DNA from 3 places in the Chryseobacterium sp. IT-36CA2 genome. Region 3 is predicted to be linked to each of the others. Evidence: riboswitches for the same ligand, from Rfam matches in the RefSeq annotation. Region 3 holds a riboswitch; each other region holds the start of a gene.
What was found. Region 3 has a riboswitch for cobalamin ahead of ACM6F9_RS04780 (TonB-dependent receptor plug domain-containing protein). Riboswitches for the same ligand answer to the same signal wherever they lie in the genome.
Positions count from the first base shown of each region.

Region 1: another riboswitch for cobalamin. It lies ahead of metE (5-methyltetrahydropteroyltriglutamate--homocysteine S-methyltransferase); the one in region 3 lies ahead of ACM6F9_RS04780 (TonB-dependent receptor plug domain-containing protein).
Region 2: another riboswitch for cobalamin. It lies ahead of prpB (methylisocitrate lyase); the one in region 3 lies ahead of ACM6F9_RS04780 (TonB-dependent receptor plug domain-containing protein).

Region 1 covers NZ_CATKPG010000022.1:400,047-403,326, reverse strand. Annotated here, with positions in the region: gene metE (5-methyltetrahydropteroyltriglutamate--homocysteine S-methyltransferase) at 1-1,856, opposite strand, end outside; cobalamin riboswitch at 2,031-2,217, opposite strand; gene ACM6F9_RS16580 (Lrp/AsnC family transcriptional regulator) at 2,413-2,874, shown strand; gene ACM6F9_RS16575 (hypothetical protein) at 2,961-3,280, opposite strand, start outside.
Region 2 covers NZ_CATKPG010000023.1:430,363-433,642, reverse strand. Annotated here, with positions in the region: gene prpC (2-methylcitrate synthase) at 1-395, opposite strand, end outside; gene prpB (methylisocitrate lyase) at 382-1,290, opposite strand; cobalamin riboswitch at 1,735-1,928, opposite strand; gene ACM6F9_RS18905 (hypothetical protein) at 2,178-2,744, shown strand; tRNA gene ACM6F9_RS18900 (tRNA-Arg) at 2,842-2,915, opposite strand; tRNA gene ACM6F9_RS18895 (tRNA-Pro) at 2,948-3,022, opposite strand; tRNA gene ACM6F9_RS18890 (tRNA-Ser) at 3,037-3,121, opposite strand; gene ACM6F9_RS18885 (N-acetylmuramoyl-L-alanine amidase) at 3,257-3,280, shown strand, end outside.
Region 3 covers NZ_CATKPG010000011.1:869,400-872,679, reverse strand. Annotated here, with positions in the region: gene ACM6F9_RS04780 (TonB-dependent receptor plug domain-containing protein) at 1-1,650, opposite strand, end outside; cobalamin riboswitch at 1,682-1,860, opposite strand; gene ACM6F9_RS04775 (T9SS type A sorting domain-containing protein) at 1,997-3,280, opposite strand, start outside.

The sequences.
Region 1 (3,280 bases), on a different contig from region 3:
GGAAGTCCCTCTCTGATAGCAGGTTCGTCAATCTGAATAATCCTGATCCCAGCTTTTTCCAGATCCACGACTTCATCACGGATCGCCAAAGCAATCTGCTTACACGTTTCGGAACGAGGCTGATCATCACGTACAAAAGACCATTGTAAAATCGTAACCGGACCTGTCAGCATTCCTTTTACCCATTTTTCAGTCTGGGATTGTGCATATTGAGACCAATAAACCGTCATAGGAGTCGGGCGGGAAACATCACCAAAGATCACAGGAGGTTTTACACAACGGCTTCCATAGCTTTGTACCCATCCGTTTTTAGTGAAAACAAATCCTTCCAGCTGTTCTCCGAAGTATTCTACCATGTCATTACGCTCAAATTCCCCGTGAACCAATACATCAATTCCGATGTCTTCCTGCCAACGGATTGTTCTCTGAGTTTCCTCTTTCAGTAAAGTATCATATTGTTCTGCGGTAAGCTCTCCTTTTTTGAATTGTGCTCTCCAGCTTCTTACCTCTGTTGTCTGCGGGAATGATCCAATGGTTGTGGTTGGGAATAAAGGAAGCTGCAATACTTCCTGCTGTTCTTCTTTACGAATTTTGAAGGTATTTATTCTCTGAGCATCTTTTTCGGTAACAGCATTGGCTCTTTGCTTCACCTGATCATTATGAATAAGAGAAGAGGTTCTTCTGCTTTCAATTGATTTTTTATTTTCTTCGAATGCTTCAAGAATCTGTTCATTTTCTGTTCCTGCTGCCAGTTCCTTAAGGGTAACCACTTCCGCCACTTTTTGTTTGGCAAAAGCCAGCCAGTTTTTGATTTCAGGATTAAGACTGGTTTCAAAATCCAGATCACACGGTGAATGAAGCAATGAACATGATGGTGCGATGAAAATTCTTTCAGATCCTAATTTCTCAACTGCTTTTCTGATGAAAGACAGCGATTTTTCATAATTATTTTTCCAGATATTTCTGCCGTCAATTACCCCTAATGAAAGACTTAAGCTTTCCGGAATAACATTCAGTATATCATCCAGCTGTTCAGGATTTCTTACCAGATCAATATGTAGTGTGTTCACCGGAAGTGAAACAGCAAGCGATGCATTATCCTTTAATCCGTCAAAATAAGTGGCAACAATAAATTTCAGTTTCGGGAAACGTTTTCTTATTTCAGTATATACAGAAAGATAAATTTCTTTTGCTTTTTCAGTTAAATCCAATGCCAGAAAAGGTTCATCAAACTGAATCCATTCAGCACCCTGATCCTGAAGCTTGGTTAAAATTTCTGTGTATACTGGAAGAAGATTTCCGGCAAGATCTAACTTATCAAATCCTTCTTCTTTTTCCTTTCCTAAAAGAAGATAAGAAACCAATCCGATAATGACAGGTTTTGCATTGATTCCAGCTTGTTTTGCCCCAGCAAATTCATTGAAAATTTTGTCTGAGCTTAATTTAAACTGCTGGTTTTTATAAAATTCCGGAACGATGTAATGATAATTGGTATCAAACCATTTGGTCATTTCCATTGCTGTGATATCCAATCCATCTTTCTGATATCCTCTTGCCATGGCAAAATAAAGATCCAGTTCAGAATTGTTCTTCTTAAGCACAACTTCATGATAGCGTGTAGGGATTGCTCCAACCACAAGGCTCATATCTAATACCTGATCATAATATGAAAAATCATTACACGGAATAAGGTCTATTCCGGCTTCTTTCTGAATATTCCAGTTTTGGTTACAGATATTTCTTCCGGTATTCAGAAGTTCTTCCAGAAGGATTTTACCTGACCAATACTGCTCGCAGGCTTTTTTGAGTTCTCTTTTGCTACCAATACGCGGATAGCCCAGAATGTGAGTTTGCATTTTTTAAAACTTTTTAATTAAACTTATTGGAAAAGTCCTTTAAAATGCTTCTTCATGTTTTTGCGGAAGAAATTTCAGGAAAGTAGTGACATAGCAGGCAATGTATTTCCACTCGATAGAAAATACATATCTGATATATCATCTGTATGACCCAAAAGCTTCAGACCGCGAAAGCATTGTCAATTCAGTAAAGGCAGGTCTCCTGACTTGTAACAGTTTCCGTCATCCTTCCCGCTTTTGGCAGTGGATATACAAGGACAGAAACTTTTGGTGTGTTACTTACAGTTGCGCGACAGCTCGTGATTCTCACACGATTCCCTATTAATCTACCTTAAGTAAAACCTTTCCTGTTTGATGAAGTATCTATAAAGAACTGTACTTTTACCTTTAACAACTGTCATCAGTAAAAGTTTTTAATTTTGTGTAAAATTAGCAATACAGAATAAAAGCACAATCAATAAGAAATAATTAAGCAAATTAAACTTTTAAAAATTCAAATAAAAGCATATAATTCTTTACATTTGACTGTTTTAATCATTTAAAAGAATAATATTCTGTGGAACAACTCGATAATAAGGATTTACAGCTGCTCAGGCTGCTCCAGAAAAATGCCAAATTGACCGTTAAAGAACTGGCAAAGGAAGTGAACCTCTCTACTTCACCTGTTTTTGAAAGGGTGAAAAGGCTGGAACAAGATGGTTTTGTTAAAAGATATGCTGCAGTTCTTGATGCTGAAAAACTGAACCGGGGATTTACTGTTTTCTGTCAGATCAAATTGAAAATTCACGACAGATCTGTGGGTTATGATTTTGTAAAAGAAATTTTAGAAATTGAAGAAGTGGCTGAGTGCTATAATATTTCCGGAGATTTTGACTTCCTGCTGAAAGTTCAGGTAAGAGATATGAAACATTACCAGGATTTTGTATTTAATAAACTGGGATCCGTAGATTCCATCGGAAGTACTCATAGTACTTTTGTCATGGCTGAAGTGAAAAACAATCATGGATTAACGATATAGATTTCTCTTATAATCCAACCACTCTATACATAAAAAAATCCGTCATTATTTGACGGATTTTTTATTATTTTGAAATTTTCCAGCGATTAATTGGCTGCCGGATCAATAAGTACTGTTGTTAAACCCAATGATTTCAACAGGTTTTTGTTGTCAAAAAGTAACGTTGCATAATGTTTTCCTTTCTTAAAAACCAGTTTTGAACCTCCTGGAAATTCACTGTCTGCTCCCAGCTTCTGTGTTTTTGCATGGTATTTACTGAATCTGTTTTTACTATCCTGCAATGTACTTTTATTCAGAATAAGACCAAAAGGAAGTCCTTCTACCACTAAAGATTTATTATCTGAAGTAGTGAAAAACATCTCATTAACAGTATTATCTTTTTCCAGACTGCAATATAGTTCTAAAC
Region 2 (3,280 bases), on a different contig from region 3:
TCTGCAATATCTCTTGCCCCAGCCACATTGTGATCGTCTTTTTCAGGCTGGATACTTCCAATTGCTGAAACCATAGAACGCATAACATCCATTGGATGCGCCGCTGCCGGAATACTTTTTAAAATATTTCTTACAGAGTGGGGAAGTCCTCTCAGGGATTTTAATTTTGCTTTATAATTTTTTAATTGAGCTTCAGTAGGCAGCTGACCATAGATAAGCAGGTAAGCTACTTCTTCGAATTGTGCTCTCTCTGCAAGATCCAAAATATCATAACCTCTGTAATGAAGATCATTTCCACTTTTTCCTACACTGCAAAGAGCGGTATTACCTGCTGTTACTCCGGAAAGAGCTACACTTTTTTTAGGTTTAAATGTTGGTTCGCTATTCGTTGACATGAGTATTTTGTTTAAAAAGGTTATCTAATTTTTGTTCATAATCGTGGTATCCAATACTTTGATAGAGTTCTTCTCTTGTCTGCATTGTATCCAGCACATTAGCTTGCGTCCCGTCTTTACGGATATGCTGGTATACATTCTGTGCTGCTTTATTGGCTGCTCTGAAGGCAGAAAGAGGGTAGAGGACGAGCCCTACGCCAGCATTTTTTAATTCTTCTACAGTGTACATTTTGATCATCCCAAATTCTGTGATATTAGCCAGTACAGGGATCCCAGTAGCATCAACAAATTTTTGATAAAAGCTTAAATCAGGCACGGCTTCGGCAAAAATGAAATCTGCACCAGCTTCTTTATAAGCAATGGCTCTTTCTAATGTTTTTTCCAGACCTTCATTCGCAAAAGCATCTGTTCTTGCTCCAATCACAAAATTTTCATCGGTGCGGGCATCTGCAGCGGCTTTAAGTCGGTCTACCATCTCTTCTTTGCTTACGATTTCTTTGCCGGGACGGTGTCCGCAGCGTTTTGCACCCACCTGATCTTCAATGTGAATGGCTGCTGCTCCTGCTTTAATTAATGATTTTATAGTTCGGGCAACATTAAAGGCAGAAGGCCCAAATCCTGTATCAATATCTACCAAAAGGGGTAGATCACAAATATTAGTAATACGCTGAACATCGATGAGTACATCATCCAGAGTAGTGATTCCTAAATCAGGAATTCCTAAAGACCCTGCAGCAACACCTCCTCCTGAAAGATAAATAGCATTAAAACCAGCCTGCTGCGCCAATAATGCATGGTTTGCATTGATGGCTCCTACAATCTGGAGGGGATTTTCTTTTTCCATGGCCTCCCGGAATTTTAAGCCGGGGGACTTCCAGTTTTCATTTTTGATCATTTTAATATGTATTGTTGAGTTGAAATTTGTTTGTTAGTGAAGAAACAGAAAATCTGTTAAGACTTAGCTTTTGAGTAAAAAAGAAAAGGAGGTAAATGAATTGAGAAAGCATACAGTCGTGCAGATGTTGAGAATTTTGAAAAATTCTGATTGTCCGGGTCTGTAAAATAAACCTGTTGTGACTCCACGAATAATTAAGATTGCTTTGGTACACCATCACTTTTTACATTGATTAAATTCAATAAAAAGTTCTCTGTAAACTTCGCGGTGCTTTATGAAAAAAGAAAAATTACGGAAAGGGGGATACGAATGAGCTAAAAAATCATGAGAAGCACCTAATGTACACTCATATTCATCTCAAAAAAATAACACAGTTTGATAAAAAAGTTATCGCACTATATCCATATCGCATCATACCTGACTGTAAGCTTCAAATCGCGAAAGCATCGTCAATACGAAATAGGCAGGTCTCCTGACTTGTAACGGTTTTTATCATCCTTCCCGTATGAAAGATATACAGTGGATATCAATGGATAAAAACTTTTTGTTTGTTACTTACAGTTGCGCGACAGTTCGTGATTTGCACACGATTCCCTTTTAATACACAGCTAAGTGTAACCAGTTTCGGTTGATAAAGAAGGTTTTAAGAACTCCTTGGTGGTAAATATAAGTATTTTATAATAACGGAAAAGATATTTTATGTAATCAATAGTTTTTTTTAATGTAATCTATTGAAAATGCGTAAGTTGTGATGTGTATTTTAGAAGAGAAAGGGATGAATTGTGTTGTTAAATTAATATAAAAGATAACCGGAAAATTAAAGATAGTTAATAAATTTACTGTTCTTCTTTCATTTTATAAATTTTATTAATCATATATAATTGATCATGGTAGACATTGTAGAATTTAAACAAAACTTGGGTTTGAGTGACATTCCGGTAGAGCTGGAAAAACTGATCTATTTCCAGAATACTGTTTCCTCGTTTGAAAACTATTCACAAGGTTTTGGTGTTTTAATCGATAGTAAGTCTGGATTGAAAAGCTGGAGTGATGACGAAAATTTTTTGAATAGCATGCTGCCTTTTGCTCAGGCCAATGGTTCCGGTTCATTCTATGCCATCTGGAATAATGGAACGGATCAGCCTTTACATAAAATGCCTGTTGTAGTTTTTGGAGATGAAGGAGGTGTTCATATTGTTGCTGAAAATATTGTACAGCTTTTACATTTACTCACTTTTGACACTGAAATTTCAGTAGATTTCGATGAGGCTTATTTTTATAAAGAGGAAGACGATTATGAAGAGAGTGAAGATTTAAACAAATACTTGACGTGGATGAAAGGAGATTATGGTTTAAATCAAATTGAAGAACCTGACTTACTGATTAAAAATGCTCAGGCTCAATATAAAGAAAGTTTTGATCAATGGTTTGGGCAATACTTTACAGATAATTAATCTTGTATTAATAGTTTCTCTGTTTAAGATTTTTATTTTTGATCAATGAAAACCATGAAAAACAAAAAAGACTTACTAAAAATAGTAAGTCTTTAAGTGAGCGCGAAAGGATTCGAACCTTTGACCGTCTGCTTAGAAGGCAGATGCTCTATCCAGCTGAGCTACGCACCCATTGAGTAGTTTTGAGAAAACTACTAAAACAGTCGGGGCGGCAGGATTCGAACCTGCGACCTCCTGGTCCCAAACCAGGCGCGATGACCGGACTACGCTACGCCCCGAGTATATAAATGAGCGGAGGGTAAGGGATTCGAACCCTTGCGACACTTTCGCGTCGACAGTTTAGCAAACTGCTCCATTAACCACTCTGGCAACCCTCCTTTTTGTTTATTTTTTAATGATCGTTGTTCCGTTATTGCGAGTGCAAATATAGAATAGATTTCTTTATTTACCAAATAAAATTCAAGAAAATTTTGTGTATTTTTGAGGTAATAAATCATCCAAAAACCAAACTGATGCGTAAGACATTATATATCATC
Region 3 (3,280 bases):
CTTTTCATCACTTGTGGTATAGGTAATACCATTCAGGAGTGCCTGAGCAAAAAACTTAAAGAAACCATATTCATAATCTACATTTACATTTCCTCTGTGCATAGGAACGTAAGGTCTTTGCATCTTTGTTTCTTTGTCAATAGATTTTGCATAATAGTATCCTGCATTCGCGCGGATTTTATGATTGCCCAGCTGTTTGCTGAAAGACAGTTGAGATTCCAGTCCGTAAGATTCAGATTTATTGACATTGAATGCCTGCCAGTAGCCCAAAGCAGTTGGAAGCCATACAATAAGATCGGTCACATTCATATAATAAGGAGACAAAGTAAGTCTGAAATCCCCTACTTTGAATTCATTTGTCATATCTACCTGAGTAGAAGTTTCCGGTCTTAAATCTTTATTTCCTCCCGGTTCATAATAAATATCATTGAAGGACGGATATCTGAAGTTTTTTGACACATTCACACTTACATCATACCATTTTGCAGCACTCCATTTTCCGGAGAATGAATACATCAACGGTGAGTTTACATCTTCCACAAAATCTTTCTTGAATCCACCTTCAAAACGAAGGTCTTTCGTCGCAAAATACCTCAACAATCCTGATATTGAGCCCACATTTCTGCTGACACTGGCTATTCCGCTTTGGTATCCTTCTCCTTTATTGATCTGAAATTCTCCGATAATATTAAAATTCCATTTTGAATTCAGGAAATAATTGAAATCATTTTTAAAAATATAATTCTTCCCTGTTCCGCCACTGGATTTAGGCAGATTTAATGAACCGAAATACTGAAAATTCTCCTCTGTATAAGCCGCTTTAAGGGAATTGCTGAACTTTGCTTTGTTCCAGTCCCAGGAAAGAAGACTTCTTACACTTTGCGTTTTATATTTCGTTTTTGTTCCCGTTTCCTCATACACAGGATAATGCTGTGAAGAATCAAAAAACTGGCTCTGCCACGAAATTTTATGATCATTCGTTATTTTATAGGATGCTCCTACATTGAATGTTGTATTGTAATAATTTCCGTTTCTGTTGATGTAATTCAGATCACTTACCTTATAATTATTTTCACTTACAGAATAATTTCCGGAAGCTTTAAAACTGAACTTATCATTGCTGTAAGAACCTTTTATAAAATTATTATAGGTATTAAAAGAAGCGACTTCTGAAAATAAGGAACCATGGAACCCTTTATTAAAATCAAGGGTATTATTCAGGTGGATACTTCCTCCGATAGCACCACTTCCGTATATTACACTTCCTCCGCCGGCTTTTATTCCGATCTGATCGTAGCCAAACAAAGCAATATTATTGATATCTCCCTGTCCCAAAAAGTTGGAATTGATATTAATTCCGTTCCATACAAAAGCGGTCTGCTGTGCGGTAGTTCCTCTGAAAGATGGTGAAGAAACAGCACCACGGCCATTTTCTTTGATAAAAACCTGCGACTGAAATCTCAGGAGTTCGGAAAGGTTACTGGAGTTTTTCTCAGCATCTTCTGCCGAAATTGTTTTTACAGGATGAAAAAGCTTCACCCTATTCATCTGGTTGTCGAAGACATAAATAGTATCTATGGCTTTCTCTTGTCCAAAAAGAAAACAGCCATATGATGAAAAAAGCAGTACTAAAGATCTTTTTATATCCATACTTTTTTACTTTTCCTCCGAAAGCAATATGTTTTTTAATTATAATTCTGGCAGGTCTCCTGACTTTCGCATTCTGCTCCTTCCCGTTTTAAGACAGTGGCTTTTTGCAGAAACTTTTGTTGCGATTTACAGTTGCGGGGACAGTCCGGGAGTTACACCCGATTCCCTTTTCATTCCAAAATACTGGAAACCAAAATTTTTGCAAAGATAGTTTTTTATATGTATTCGCCAAAAAACCACCCTACGCTTAAAAAAACCTATCTTTTTAATTCAGTAAATAAAAAAGAACAGCCGCTTTCAATATTGAAAACGGCCATTCATCCCACTACTTTACTATTTATATATGTTATTTTTTTATAAACTTATAGCTTTCCTGTTTTCCTTCCTTCAAAGAATATCTAAGAATATAGTCTCCTTTTGACAAGGATGAAACATCAATCTGCCCTTCAACAGTATTGAATGTTTTCACCCTTTGTCCAACCAAATTATAAATTTCAGCTTTCTCTATTCTTCCTTTTCCTTTAAAATAAAGCATATCAGCTGTCGGATTAGGATAAATACCTATGCTGTTTTTCTCTTTTACAGTATCGTTCACTGATAAAAACGCTGTAATATCCAGATAGAAAGCGATCATCTGCCCTGAAGCATTCGTCCCTGTTCCGGCAATTTTCTTTCCGTCCTGTGAAATGGCCAAAGGAAGTCCCATCGTTACTCCATTGGTTGCAATTCCTAAGGATACGGCATAATCATTCAGATTGATCCTTCCGGTAGATGAAGTCCAGATAAAGCCTTCTCCCGACATAGGAGGTGCTCCAAATGCTCTGTAAAATCCAATTACCACTTTCCCATCAGCCGAAATCCCTGTTGCCCCTCCTTTGAAACTGAATGAGGCATTAGGATGTGTTATATAAGTAAGTCCGCTTACAGCATTCCATACATAGGGATTAGGGTTTGCTGACCCTATAATGGTATTCCCGTCTGCAGAAATTCCACCTGCTTCGCCTACATTATTTCCGTTATTATCAGTAATAAAGCTTTCTACCCCATCCTGCCATTTTGCACCGCTTCTGGTACCTGTTGGTTCATCCTGCCACCCAACAATCACCGTTCCCGCTGCATTGATGGCATTGGCTCTTGAGCTGCGTCCAGGAACCATACTTCCCAAATCTACCATTCCGTTTGCCTCATCCCATTTTACAGCGTGTGCATTTGCTGCGGTAAGAAAACCCAGACCTACAATGGTATTTCCGTTTGTAGTCATTCCCCAGGTAGAGCTTACACTTCCGTCCCATCCGGTGGGAACAAGCCCTCCTCTGTTTACCCAGGTAGAACTCGCTACATCATAAGTTGATATTTCATTGAATCCCGTGGCCGCATTGGTAATGGAAGACGAGATTTTAGTTCCGTCATTGGAAACAATAGTTCTTCCCGCAGCCGGATATCCGTTTGATATTGAACCTATCTGTACAAGTCCCCCGGCAGTATCCCATTTGTAGACTCCTCCGGCACTTGTATGCATACTTACCACTCCATTATCCGAAACTGCTCCTACATTATAATTTCCTAAACCTATTACAGTAAGCTGAGCTTCCGCAATACTAAAATTCAGGAAAAAACAAGCGGTCAATAT